2 regions of the Pseudomonas baltica genome follow, and region 1 is predicted to be linked to the other one. Evidence: predicted binding sites of a transcription regulator. Region 1 holds the regulator's gene; the other holds the start of a gene.
The links. Region 1 encodes sigma-54, which starts transcription at its own class of promoters, with help from an activator protein. Its sites were predicted from a motif close to ANTGGCATNNANNTTGCTNT; they were not measured.
Positions count from the first base shown of each region.

Region 1 (5,979 bases):
TTCACGAGGGAACGGCCAGGGGTCAGGATATTTTCAAGTCGGATCATGGGTTGGGGTATCAGCGAGCAGCAGCACCTTGAAGCTGGCTTAGCTGTTTTTCCTTATGCTTGAGCAATTGTCGGTCGAGCTTGTCGGTCAGCAGGTCGATGGCAGCGTACATGTCATCATGTTCGGCATTGGCAACGATATCCTTGGCGCCAGCGACGTGCAGGGTGGCTTCGATTTTCTGTTTCAGCTTCTCGACCTCCATGATCACCTGCACGTTGGTAATCTTGCCGACGTGCCGCTCAAGTTTGGCGAGTTTTTCGCCTACGTAGCTGCGCATGGGCTCGGTCACATCCAGTTGGTGTCCACTGATGTTGACTTGCATACCGCTTCTCCTTATTGCCAGTGCATAAAGAGACAGGCTGAAGGCCTGCCACTGGAACGCTGTGGCGCATCCAGGCGCTACATCAACCGCTTGCGTTCGCTGGAGGGAGCGATTCCCAAAGACTCGCGATACTTGGCGACGGTGCGACGTGCTACCTGGATGCCTTGTGCCTCCAGTAAACCAGCGATCTTGCTGTCGCTCAATGGCTTTTTCTGATTTTCCGCTGCGACCAGTTTCTTGATGATTGCCCGAATCGCCGTAGACGAGCATTCACCGCCTTCGGAGGTGCTGACATGGCTTGAAAAAAAGTATTTCAATTCATAGATGCCGCGGGGCGTGTGCATGTATTTCTGCGTGGTGACCCGTGAAATCGTCGATTCGTGCATGCCGACCGCTTCGGCGATATCGTGGAGGACCAGCGGCTTCATGGCCTCGTCGCCGTAGTCCAGGAAGCCGCGTTGGTGCTCGACGATCTGCGTGGCGACCTTCATCAGGGTCTCGTTGCGGCTCTGCAGGCTCTTGATGAACCAGCGGGCTTCCTGCAGCTGGTTACGCATGAAGGTATTGTCGGCGCTGGTATCGGCGCGGCGGACAAAGCCTGCGTACTGAGGGTTGACCCGCAGGCGCGGCACGCTTTCCTGGTTTAGCTCGACCAGCCAGCGCTCGTTGTCCTTGCGCACGATGACGTCAGGGACCACGTATTCGGGTTCGGAAGATTCGATCTGCGAGCCTGGGCGTGGGTTGAGGCTCTGGACCAGTTCGATGACCTGGCGCAGTTCGTCTTCCTTGAGCTTCATGCGGCGCATCAGCTGGCTGTAATCGCGGCTGCCGAGCATGTCGATGAAGTCAGTGACCAAGCGCTGCGCTTCCGCCAGCCAGCGAGTGCGCGGGGGCAACTGGCGCAATTGCAGTAGCAGGCATTCGCTGAGGTTGCGCGCGCCGATCCCGGACGGCTCGAATTGCTGGATGCGGTGGAGAACGGCTTCAACCTCGTCGAGCTCGATATCGAGCTCCGGGTCGAACGAGTCGCAGACTTCCTGCAAGGTCTCGTCCAGGTAGCCCTGGTTGTTGATGCAGTCGATCAGGGTCACGGCGATCAAACGATCGGTATCCGACATCGGCGCGAGGTTCAATTGCCAGAGCAAATGGCTCTGCAGGCTCTCGCCAGCCGAGGTACGGGTGGTGAAGTCCCACTCGTCATCGTCATTGCTGGGCAGGTTGCTGGCGCTGGTTTGGTAGATGTCTTCCCAGGCGGTATCGACCGGCAGCTCGTTGGGAATACGCTCTCCCCATTCGCCTTCTTCGAGGTTGTCGACGGTAGGGGCGCTGCTCTCGAACGTGGGCTCCTGGATGTCCGGCGTGGTTTTCTGCTCGATATTGTCCGCCAGCGGATCGCTGTTATCGAAGTCGTCACCTTCCTCCTGGCGTTCGAGCATAGGATTGGATTCCAGCGCTTCCTGGATTTCCTGTTGGAGATCCAGAGTCGATAGCTGGAGAAGGCGGATGGCCTGTTGCAACTGCGGTGTCATCGTCAGTTGCTGGCCCATTCTTAGGACGAGCGATGGTTTCATGGCTGGGGCTTAACACCTTATTCGCCGGCGCAGAGCGCCATCCACTACAAGGCGCCGAAGCGCCCGGCTTTATGTCGTAAGCAAATTATATGCCTGAAACCCGAGTGTTTGCCTAGAGCGTTTGTCCAATTTAAACCAAAAGGTTTGGAGGACCGCGGAAAACGCTCCGGGCGCGGGGACTTCTACAGGCGGAACTCGTGCCCGAGGTACACTTCCTTGACCAGCTCATTGGCCATGATAGCGGCTGCGTTGCCTTCGGCAATCAGTTGCCCATCGCTGACGATGTATGCGGTTTCGCAGATGTCCAGCGTCTCACGTACGTTGTGGTCGGTGATCAGAACGCCGATGCCCTTGGCCTTGAGGTGGTGGATGATCTGCTTGATGTCGCCGACCGAGATAGGGTCCACGCCCGCGAAGGGTTCGTCCAGCAGGATGAACTTGGGCGCCGTGGCCAGGGCCCGGGCAATCTCCACGCGGCGGCGTTCGCCGCCGGACAGACTCATGCCGAGGTTGTCACGGATGTGGGTAATGTGGAATTCCTGCAAGAGGCTTTCGAGTTCCTTGCGCCGGGCATCGCCGTCGAGCTCCTTGCGGGTCTCGAGGATGGCCATGATGTTGTCGGCGACCGAGAGCTTGCGAAAGATCGAAGCTTCCTGCGGCAGATAGCCGATACCGGACTTGGCGCGACCGTGCATGGGCTGGTGGCTGACGTCGAGGTCGTCGATCAGCACGCGCCCTTGGTCGGCCTGAACCAGGCCGACGATCATGTAGAAGCACGTGGTCTTGCCCGCGCCGTTGGGGCCCAGCAGGCCTACGATCTGTCCGCTGTCGATCGACAGGCTGACATCGCGCACGACTTGCCGGCCCTTGTAGGCCTTGGCCAGGTGTTGTGCTTTGAGGGTCGCCATTAATTGGCCTTCTGGTCGGCAGGCTTGTTCTTCGGCTGGATCACCATGTCGATACGAGGGCGCGGCGCAGTGATCTTGGAGCCATTGCCACGGCCAGCGTTGACCACCTGCTTGACGGTGTCGTAGACGATCTTCTCGCCTTCGGAGGTGTTGCCATCATTGATGACCTTGGCCTTGTCGATCAGCACGATACGGTTTTGCGGCGCAAAGTACTGGATGGTGACGCCCCAGGCCTGAACGATAGGCTTGTCGACCTGCGGCTTCTGCTCGTAATAGGCCAGGTTGCCGACGGCCGTGAACACGTCGACGTCACCGTTGGCGGCGCGAGTGATGGTCACCGTGTTGCCAGTGATCTTCAGCGTACCCTGAGTGATGATCACGTTGCCCTTGTAGGTCGCAACGCCTTGTTTGTCATCGATCTGCGCGTCATCGGACTGAATATGAATAGGCTGATCGCGGTCTGTCGGCAGAGCCCAGGCGCTCGCGCTTCCCAGTGCTGCGCTCAGGCTGAGCAAAAAAGGGAGGGTTTTAACGAGCCTCATACTGTCCTCTTACGTTGGATAGCAGGTTCATCCTGCTGTCGTTCAAGTACGCCTTCATCCCTGTCGCCGTGGTGACACTGCCGGCAGCTTCGATTCTAACGTTTTGCTCGGTTTGCGCATATTGCTTCTGCGGGAAGACAGTCATGCGCGGACCGGTGATGATAGTGGTGCGTTTCTTTTCGTCGGTACGGGCAACCCTGACGTTCTCGATCAGCTCGACCTGAGTGCCGTCCGGATTGACCTCGGCGCGTACGCTCTGGATGTGCCAGGGGAACTCGGTGCCACGGTACATGTAGACGTCGGGCGTGGTCACGTAGGTGATCTGGCTGACCTTCATATGCTCGACCTTGGCCCCGGTCATTTCATACTGGCGCTTGCCTTCGAGGTTGAACTGCACGGTGTGGGCGTTGGTCGCGTAATAGTCGATCTGGGTCGGATCGGCCTGTGCGGCGGCCTGCGGGTCCAGCAGCCGTTCGGGGCTGATATTCCAGTAACCCACGGCGACCAGCACGGCCGCCAAGGCACACATTAATAGAATGTTGCGAAACTTTTTGCTCGGCATATCTGACTCTACAGGTAGTCGGCGTAAGCCGCATCGAGGTTGCCCTGCGCTTGCAGGATCAACTCGCAGAACTCGCGGGCAGCGCCTTCACCGCCGCGCGCCTGGGTGACCCCATGGGCATGCTGGCGCACGAAAGGTGCAGCGTTGGGTACGGTCATGCCCAACCCAACGCGGCGAATGGCCGGCAGGTCGGGCAGGTCGTCGCCCAGATAGGCGACTTGTTCGTAACTCAGACCCAGTTCGGCCATCAATTGTTCGAGAACCACGCGCTTGTCTTCGCGCCCTTGTACTAGATGCGCTACGCCCAGCGCCTTGGCGCGGCGCTCGACCATGGGCGATTTGCGCCCGGTAATGATCGCGATGGTCACGCCCGAGGCGATCAGCATCTTGAACCCTTGGCCGTCGAGAGTGTTGAAGGCCTTCATCTCGCTGCCGTCTTCAAGAAAGTACAGGCGGCCATCGGTGAGGATGCCATCGACATCGAAAACCGCCAGTTTGACGGGCTTGCCGCGTTCTAGCAAATTCATGGTCATCAAATGACTCCGGCGCGCAGCAAATCGTGCATGTTCAGGGCGCCGACCGGGCGATTGTCGCCGTCGATCACGGTCAGGGCGCCTATTTTATGGTCTTCCATGATTTTCAGTGCTTCGGCGGCGAGCATCTCGGGGCGGGCGGTCTTGCCACGGGGGGTCATGACGTCGTCGATCAGCGCCGTGCGCAGGTCGATCTCGCGGTCCAGGGTGCGGCGCAGATCGCCGTCGGTGAAGATCCCCGCCAGGCGCCCGTCGCTCTCCAGAACCACCGTCATGCCCAGGCCTTTGCGGGTCATTTCCATCAGCGCCAGTTTCAGCGAAGTGCCGCGTTGAACCTGAGGCAGGTCGGCGCCGCCATGCATGACGTTCTCGACCTTTAACAGCAGGCGTCGGCCCAGTGCACCACCGGGATGGGAAAAGGCGAAATCCTCGGCGGTGAAGCCGCGCGCCTCGAGCAGGGCGATGGACAGGGCGTCGCCCATCACCAGCGCGGCCGTGGTCGAGGAGGTCGGGGCGAGGTTCAGCGGGCAGGCTTCCTGAGCCACGCGCACATCGAGATTGACCTCGGCAGTCTTGGCCAGCGTCGACTCGGGGTTGCCGGTAACGCTGATCAGCTTGATGCCCAGGCGTTTGATCAGCGGCAGCAGGGTGACGATCTCGGCGGTAGTGCCGGAGTTCGACAGGGCCAGGATTATGTCGTCGCGGGTGATCATGCCCATGTCGCCATGGCTGGCTTCGGCCGGGTGAACGAAAAACGCCGGCGTGCCGGTGCTGGCCAGGGTGGCTGCGATCTTTTTGCCGACATGCCCGGATTTGCCCATGCCCAGCACCACGACGCGGCCCTTGCTGCCCAGGATCATCTCGCAGGCGCGCACGAAATCGGCGTCGATATGGGCCAGCAGGCCCTCGACCGCTTCGATTTCATAGCGGATGGTGCGCTGGGCGGATTGGATCAGTTCGTTGGCCTGAGTCATGTCGAAAATCGGAATGCCTGATGAAAAGGCGGCGATTATAGCGGTAATACGTGAAACCCTCACGTGCGATCATAACTTTCATGCATTTGAAGAAACTCTGTTGCGTTTCGAGCTTTGGCCGTCTGTGTCTGCGGTGATATAGTTCGCCGCCTGTTCGGCCATCTCGGTCCTCGTATGGCACTTTTGCGTCCATGCGCACGAGCAAGAGGCTGCATCGAAAGGAGTTTCAATTGAGTGCCGATAACGCCTACGCGGTCGAATTGAAGGGCGTGTCCTTCAAGCGAGGATCGCGCAGCATTTTCAACAACGTCGATATTCGTATTCCCAAGGGCAAGGTAACCGGCATCATGGGGCCGTCCGGTTGCGGCAAGACTACCCTTCTCCGGTTGATGGGAGCGCAGCTGCGGCCTTCCGCCGGCGAGGTCTGGGTCAATGGCCAGAACCTGCCCAAACTCTCGCGCAGCGACCTGTTCGATGCCCGCAAGCACATGGGGGTACTGTTTCAGAGTGGCGCGTTGT
Region 1 is NZ_CP134771.1:2,508,930-2,514,908, reverse strand. It holds gene ptsN (PTS IIA-like nitrogen regulatory protein PtsN) at 1-47, opposite strand, end outside; gene hpf (ribosome hibernation-promoting factor, HPF/YfiA family) at 59-370, opposite strand; gene REH34_RS11105 (RNA polymerase factor sigma-54) at 448-1,941, opposite strand; gene lptB (LPS export ABC transporter ATP-binding protein) at 2,124-2,849, opposite strand; gene lptA (lipopolysaccharide transport periplasmic protein LptA) at 2,849-3,391, opposite strand; gene lptC (LPS export ABC transporter periplasmic protein LptC) at 3,378-3,953, opposite strand; gene REH34_RS11085 (HAD family hydrolase) at 3,962-4,486, opposite strand; gene REH34_RS11080 (KpsF/GutQ family sugar-phosphate isomerase) at 4,486-5,460, opposite strand; gene REH34_RS11075 (ABC transporter ATP-binding protein) at 5,691-5,979, shown strand, end outside.

Region 2 (5,979 bases), 1.1 Mb from region 1:
TGGGTGTCCAGTCCACCGGCAACTCCGCCTTTACCTGGGATGGCCTCAACTCCTCGGGTGTTGCCGAGCCTGCCGGTAACTACAGCTTCAAGGCCACGACGACCCTCGATGGTGTCGCTACGGCTGCAACGACGTACCTGCCTGCCACGGTCAGCAGTGTGACCATGGCAACCACCAGTGGTGGTGAAATGACCCTTAATCTCGCTGGGGGCAGCAGCGTGGCCCTCTCGAAAGTCCAGACGATCGCCAATTAACGGCCGGCTCACCGCCGCAGGAGTAGCAGCATGTCTTTCAATATCGGTCTCAGCGGTCTGGCGGCAGCCAACAAAGCGCTGGATGTAACAGGCAACAACATCGCCAACGTCGCCACCACTGGCTTCAAGGCGTCGCGCACGGAATTCGCCGACCAGTATGCCGCCTCGATCAAGGCCACGGCAGGTAGCACCACCGTCGGCAGCGGCGTGCAGACCCAATCAGTGGCACAGTTGTTCAACCAGGGCAACATCAGCACCACCGACCAGAGCCTCGACCTGGCCATCAACGGTGACGGTTTCTTTACCATGAGCGACAACGGCACCAAGGTCTACACCCGTGCCGGTGCGTTTTCCAGCGACAAGTCGGGCTACATCGTCGACAGCTCGGGCGCCAACCTGCAAGGCTACTCGGTGGATGCCAACGGCACCCTGCAGACGGGTGTGCTCAGCAATCTGAAGATTGATACCTCGAACCTCAGCCCCAAGCCCACGTCGACCATGTCCGAGACGCTGAACCTCAACTCCAGCGCGGCGACGCCGACCGTGACCCCGTTCGACGCCACTAACGTCAACAGCTACAACTTTACCTACAACACCGAAATCTTCGACAGCCAGGGTAACTCGCACCAGCTGAACCAGTATTTCGCCAAGGATTCCAGCAACAACTGGACCATGTACACCACGGTCGATGGTCGCAACCCGACCGACCCGACCAATACCACCACTGGTACCGATCCGCTGGTCAACCCGATCAGCTTCACGTCCTCGGGTGCGTTGGATACCGCCAACATCACCACGCCGGTTTCGCCTGCCGCGGCTGGCCTGAGCGTGGTCAACGGTGTGTTCAGCCTGGCTAACTGGAGCCCTGCCACGCAGAATGCCGCCGGTACTTGGGTCAGCAACGGTTCGACTGCGTCAGCGGCTATCACCCTGGACATGACCTCCGTCACCCAGTACAACGCGACGTCGGCCGTTACCGCCAAGACGCAAGACGGCTACGCCACCGGCGAGCTGTCGAGCCTGAGCGTGGACTCCTCCGGTTCGCTGTTCGCCACCTTCACCAACGGCCAGAGCAAGACCATCGGCCAGGTGGCAATCGCCAACTTCGCCAACGTCCAGGGCCTGACGCCGATCGGCGGCACCAAGTGGAAAGAGTCGTACGCGTCGGGCGTGCCGGTCATCGGTACGCCGGAAACCGGGACCTTGGGCAGCATCCAGTCCAACGCGCTGGAAGACTCCAACGTCGACCTGACCTCGGAGCTGGTCAACCTGATCAAGGAACAAAGCAACTATCAGGCGAACGCCAAGACTATCTCGACTCAAAGCACCATCATGCAGACGCTGATCCAGTCGGTGTAATCGACCCGCTCTGAAAACCCTGCGGGAGCGACCCCGGTCGCTCCCGCAATGGGATTTGCACTGCCTCGTATAACGCGTCAAAAAAACCGACGGCGGTAGTTTGCCGCTCCTGGCAACAGGGCGCCGTATTTCCGTCTTGATACAGCTCACCATTCCCTCGCTCCAATGCGCAATCCTTCTAAATCAAGGCTTGTAGCGGTCTTTTCAAAGTTGGCCCACTAATTGCTCTAGCACTGTTATCGATTCGCTAACCGGCAGTCGCCCGTCACCGGAGATACAGTGTGGACAAATTACTTTATGTAGCCATGACCGGCGCCAGCCAGAACGCGCTCGCGCAGAAGGTGCACGCCAACAACCTGGCCAACGTTTCCACCAATGGCTTCCAGCGCGATCTGGAGCAGGCGCGTTCGATGCCGGTATTCGGCGACACCTTTCCCTCGCGCGCCTATGCCATGACCGAGCGCCCGGCGACCGATTTTCAGCCCGGCGCCATGATCGAAACAGGCCGTGACCTCGACATTGCCGTCAGCGGCAGTGGCGGTGATGGCTGGATCGCGGTGCAGACCCCGGATGGCAAGGAAGCCTATACCCGCTCGGCGAGCCTCAACATCGATGCCCTGGGCGTGTTGCGCACCGGCAGCGGCTTGCCGGTCATGGGCAACGGCGGGCCGATTGCGGTGCCGCCGGATGAGAAGATCGAGATCGGCAGCGACGGCACCATCAGCGTCCGCGGCATGGGGCAGTCGCCTCAGGCCTTGGCGCAGGTAGACCGCATCAAGCTGGTCAAACCCGACCTCAAGAACATGACCAAGGGTGTCGATGGCCTGATCCATACCGCTGACGGCAAGGCTGCCCCGGTGAATGCCGACGTGCAAGTGACGTCCGGCTTTCTGGAGGCGAGCAACGTCAACGCCGTGGAAGAGATGACGTCGGTGCTGGAGCTTTCGAAGCAATTTGAAATGCACATCAAAATGATGTCCACGGCCAAGGAAGATGACCAGGCCATGGCCCGCGTTTTGCAATCTTAAGAATTATCTGAAACCCGCGCCGACGAACCGGCGCCCGAGGAGACGAATACCATGCTTCCAGCACTTTGGGTCAGCAAGACCGGCCTTCAAGCCCAGGACTTGAACCTCACTACCATTTCCAACAACCTGGCCAACGTATCGACCACGGGCTTCAAACGTGATCGCGCCGAATTCCAGGATCTGCTGTACCAGATCAAACGCCAGCCAGGCGCTCAGTCCACCGCAGACACCGAGCTGCCATCGGGCCTGCAGGTCGGTACCGGTGTGCGCATCGTCGGCACGCAGAAGAACTTCACCGCAGGTTCCCTGCAAACCACCGATCAGCCGCTGGACCTGGCCGTCAACGGTCACGGTTTCTTCCAGATCACCCAGCCGGACGGCACCACCGCCTACACCCGCGACGGCACCTTCCACCTGGATTCCACTGGCCAGATCGTCACTTCCAGCGGCATGGCGTTGAACCCGGCCATCGTCGTGCCTAGCGATGCCCAGACCTTCACCGTCGGCACCGACGGCACCGTGTCGGTCACCGTGCCTGGCAGCGCCGCCGCTCAGGTCATCGGCAACCTGCAGATCGCCGACTTCGTCAACCCGGGCGGTTTGCAGTCCATAGGAAGCAACTTGTACCTGGAAACCGCTTCCAGTGGTGCACCGCAAGCCGGTACGCCTGGCCTCAATGGCCTGGGCACGACGCTGCAGAACACCCTGGAAAACTCCAACGTCAGCACCGTGGAAGAACTGGTGAACATGATCACCACCCAGCGTGCCTACGAGATGAACTCCAAAGTGATCTCCACCGCCGACTCCATGCTGCAGTACGTCACGCAGAACCTGTAAGGCGTTAGTCAATCTGTTCAAACCACTGTCCGTCTGTTGGCGCCCAGGCGCCTGTTACACCGTGAGGTCGAAAGTCATGAGTCGTTTGTTCGTTACCGTCATCGCCTTGAGTGGAATCACTTTGCTCGCTGGCTGCATGGGCCCTCAGCCCAAGCCAAACGACCCGTACTACGCCCCGGTGTTGCCACGCACACCATTGCCGGCAGCGGCCAACAACGGCTCGATCTACCAGGCCGGGTTCGAGCAGAACATGTACGGCGACCGCAAGGCGTTCCGGATCGGTGACATCATCACCATCACCCTGAACGAGAAGACCGCCGCCAGTAAAACGGCGAACTCCAAGATCGCCAAGACCAGCGCCACCACCATGGGTATCACTTCGCTGTTCGGCAGCGGTGTGCATTCGGGCGACGCCAACCTCAATGCCGGCTACAGCGGCGACCGCGCCACCAACGGCAACAGCCAGGCAGCGCAGGGCAACAGCCTGACCGGCTCGGTCACGGTGACCGTTGCCGACGTCTTGCCCAACGGCATCCTGGCCGTGCGCGGCGAGAAATGGATGACCCTGAACACCGGTGAAGAACTCGTGCGAATCGCTGGCATGATCCGTGCAGATGACATAGCAACCGACAATACAGTGTCGTCGAATCGGGTAGCCGATGCGCGGATCACGTACTCGGGAACCGGCTCCTTTGCCGACGCGAGCCAGACTGGATGGCTGGATCGCTTCTTCCTTAGCCCGTATTGGCCCTTCTGAGTGCGCCTGACCATGCTCAAACTCAAACACCTGATTGCGGCGACGATGTTGTTGTCCATGGCCTTCAGCGTTCAAGCCGAACGCCTGAAGGACATCGCCAGCATTTCGGGCGTACGTACCAACCAGTTGATCGGCTACGGTCTGGTGGTGGGGCTCGATGGTACGGGTGACCAGACCACGCAAACGCCGTTCACCCTGCAGACGTTCAACAACATGCTCGCCCAGTTCGGCATCAAGGTGCCGTCGGGCTCGGGCACCGTGCAGCTGAAAAACGTCGCGGCGGTGTCGATCTTTGCCGATCTGCCGGCGTTCTCCAAACCCGGTCAGGCCATCGACATTACCGTGTCGTCCATCGGTAACTCCAAGAGCCTGCGCGGCGGCAGCCTGTTGATGACTCCGCTCAAGGGGATCGACGGCAACGTCTACGCCGTCGCTCAGGGCAACCTGGTGGTGGGCGGCTTCGACGCCGAAGGCCGCGATGGTTCGAAGATCACCGTCAACGTGCCGTCGTCGGGGCGGATTCCTGGCGGTGCCACGGTCGAGCGTTCGGTACCGAGCGGTTTCAACCAGGGCAACAGCCTGACCTTGAACCTCAACCGCTCCGACTTCACCACCGCCAAGCATATCGTTGACACCATCAACAACATGCTCGGCCCTGGCGTGGCTCAGGCCATCGATGGCGGTTCGGTGCGCGTCACTGCGCCGCTCGATCCCAACCAGCGGGTCGACTACCTGTCGGTGCTCGAGAACCTCGAGATCGATCCTGGTCAGGCGGTCGCCAAAGTCATCATCAACTCGCGCACCGGTACTATCGTGATCGGCCAGAACGTCAAGGTTTCGCCCGCTGCGGTCACGCACGGCAGCCTGACCGTGACCATCACCGAAGACCCGATCGTCAGCCAGCCTGGCGCCTTGTCCAACGGCACCACGGCTGTCGTGCCGCGCTCCAAGGTCAGTGCCCAGCAGGAAGCCAAACCGATGTTCAAGTTCGGCCCGGGCACGACCCTGGACGAGATCGTACGGGCGGTGAATCAGGTGGGCGCAGCGCCCAGCGACCTGATGGCCATTCTTGAAGCCTTGAAACAGGCCGGCGCCTTGCAGGCCGACCTGATCGTCATTTGAGGTAAGCGACCATGGACATGCCTAAAGGGGGAGTTTCCGCCCCTGCCGATAGCGGCGCCTACACCGACCTCAATCGTCTGAACAACCTCAAGATTGGCGATCGCGACAGCGACGCCAACCTCAAGAAGGTCGCTCAGGAATTCGAGTCGCTGTTCGTCGGCGAGATGCTCAAGTCCATGCGTTCCGCCAACGATGTGCTGGCCAAGGACAACCCGCTCAACACCGAGACCGTCAAACAGTACCAGTCCATGTACGACCAGCAGCTCGCCGTGACCATGTCGCGCCAGGGCGGCATCGGCCTGCAGGACGTGCTGATGCGGCAATTGTCGAAGACCAAGGACGTGGGCCACAGCGCTGGCAACAACCCGTTCCAGCGTCCTGGCAGCAACGGCACGCCCCTGGGGGCGGTGCACAGCAGCGCCGCCGACAGCACTGCCAGCACCTCGGTCAGCGGCGCCAACCTCATGGCCAAGCTCAACGAGCGGCGCCTGTCGTTGCCGAGCAAACTGTCCGATCGCTTGCTGGCGGGCATCGTCCCGTCGGCTTCCGGCGATGGCACCACCGACGCCAGCCGTAACCGGTTGCACCCTGAAGGCACGGCACATTCCAACGTCCTGCTGGC
Region 2 is NZ_CP134771.1:1,414,825-1,420,803, reverse strand. It holds gene REH34_RS06160 (flagellar hook assembly protein FlgD) at 1-254, shown strand, start outside; gene flgE (flagellar hook protein FlgE) at 285-1,613, shown strand; gene REH34_RS06150 (flagellar basal body rod protein FlgF) at 1,895-2,641, shown strand; gene flgG (flagellar basal-body rod protein FlgG) at 2,693-3,478, shown strand; gene flgH (flagellar basal body L-ring protein FlgH) at 3,555-4,235, shown strand; gene REH34_RS06135 (flagellar basal body P-ring protein FlgI) at 4,248-5,357, shown strand; gene flgJ (flagellar assembly peptidoglycan hydrolase FlgJ) at 5,369-5,979, shown strand, end outside.
Region 2: REH34_RS06150 (flagellar basal body rod protein FlgF) is a predicted target of sigma-54. The motif match lies at 1,823-1,842, and genes of this name have one in related genera.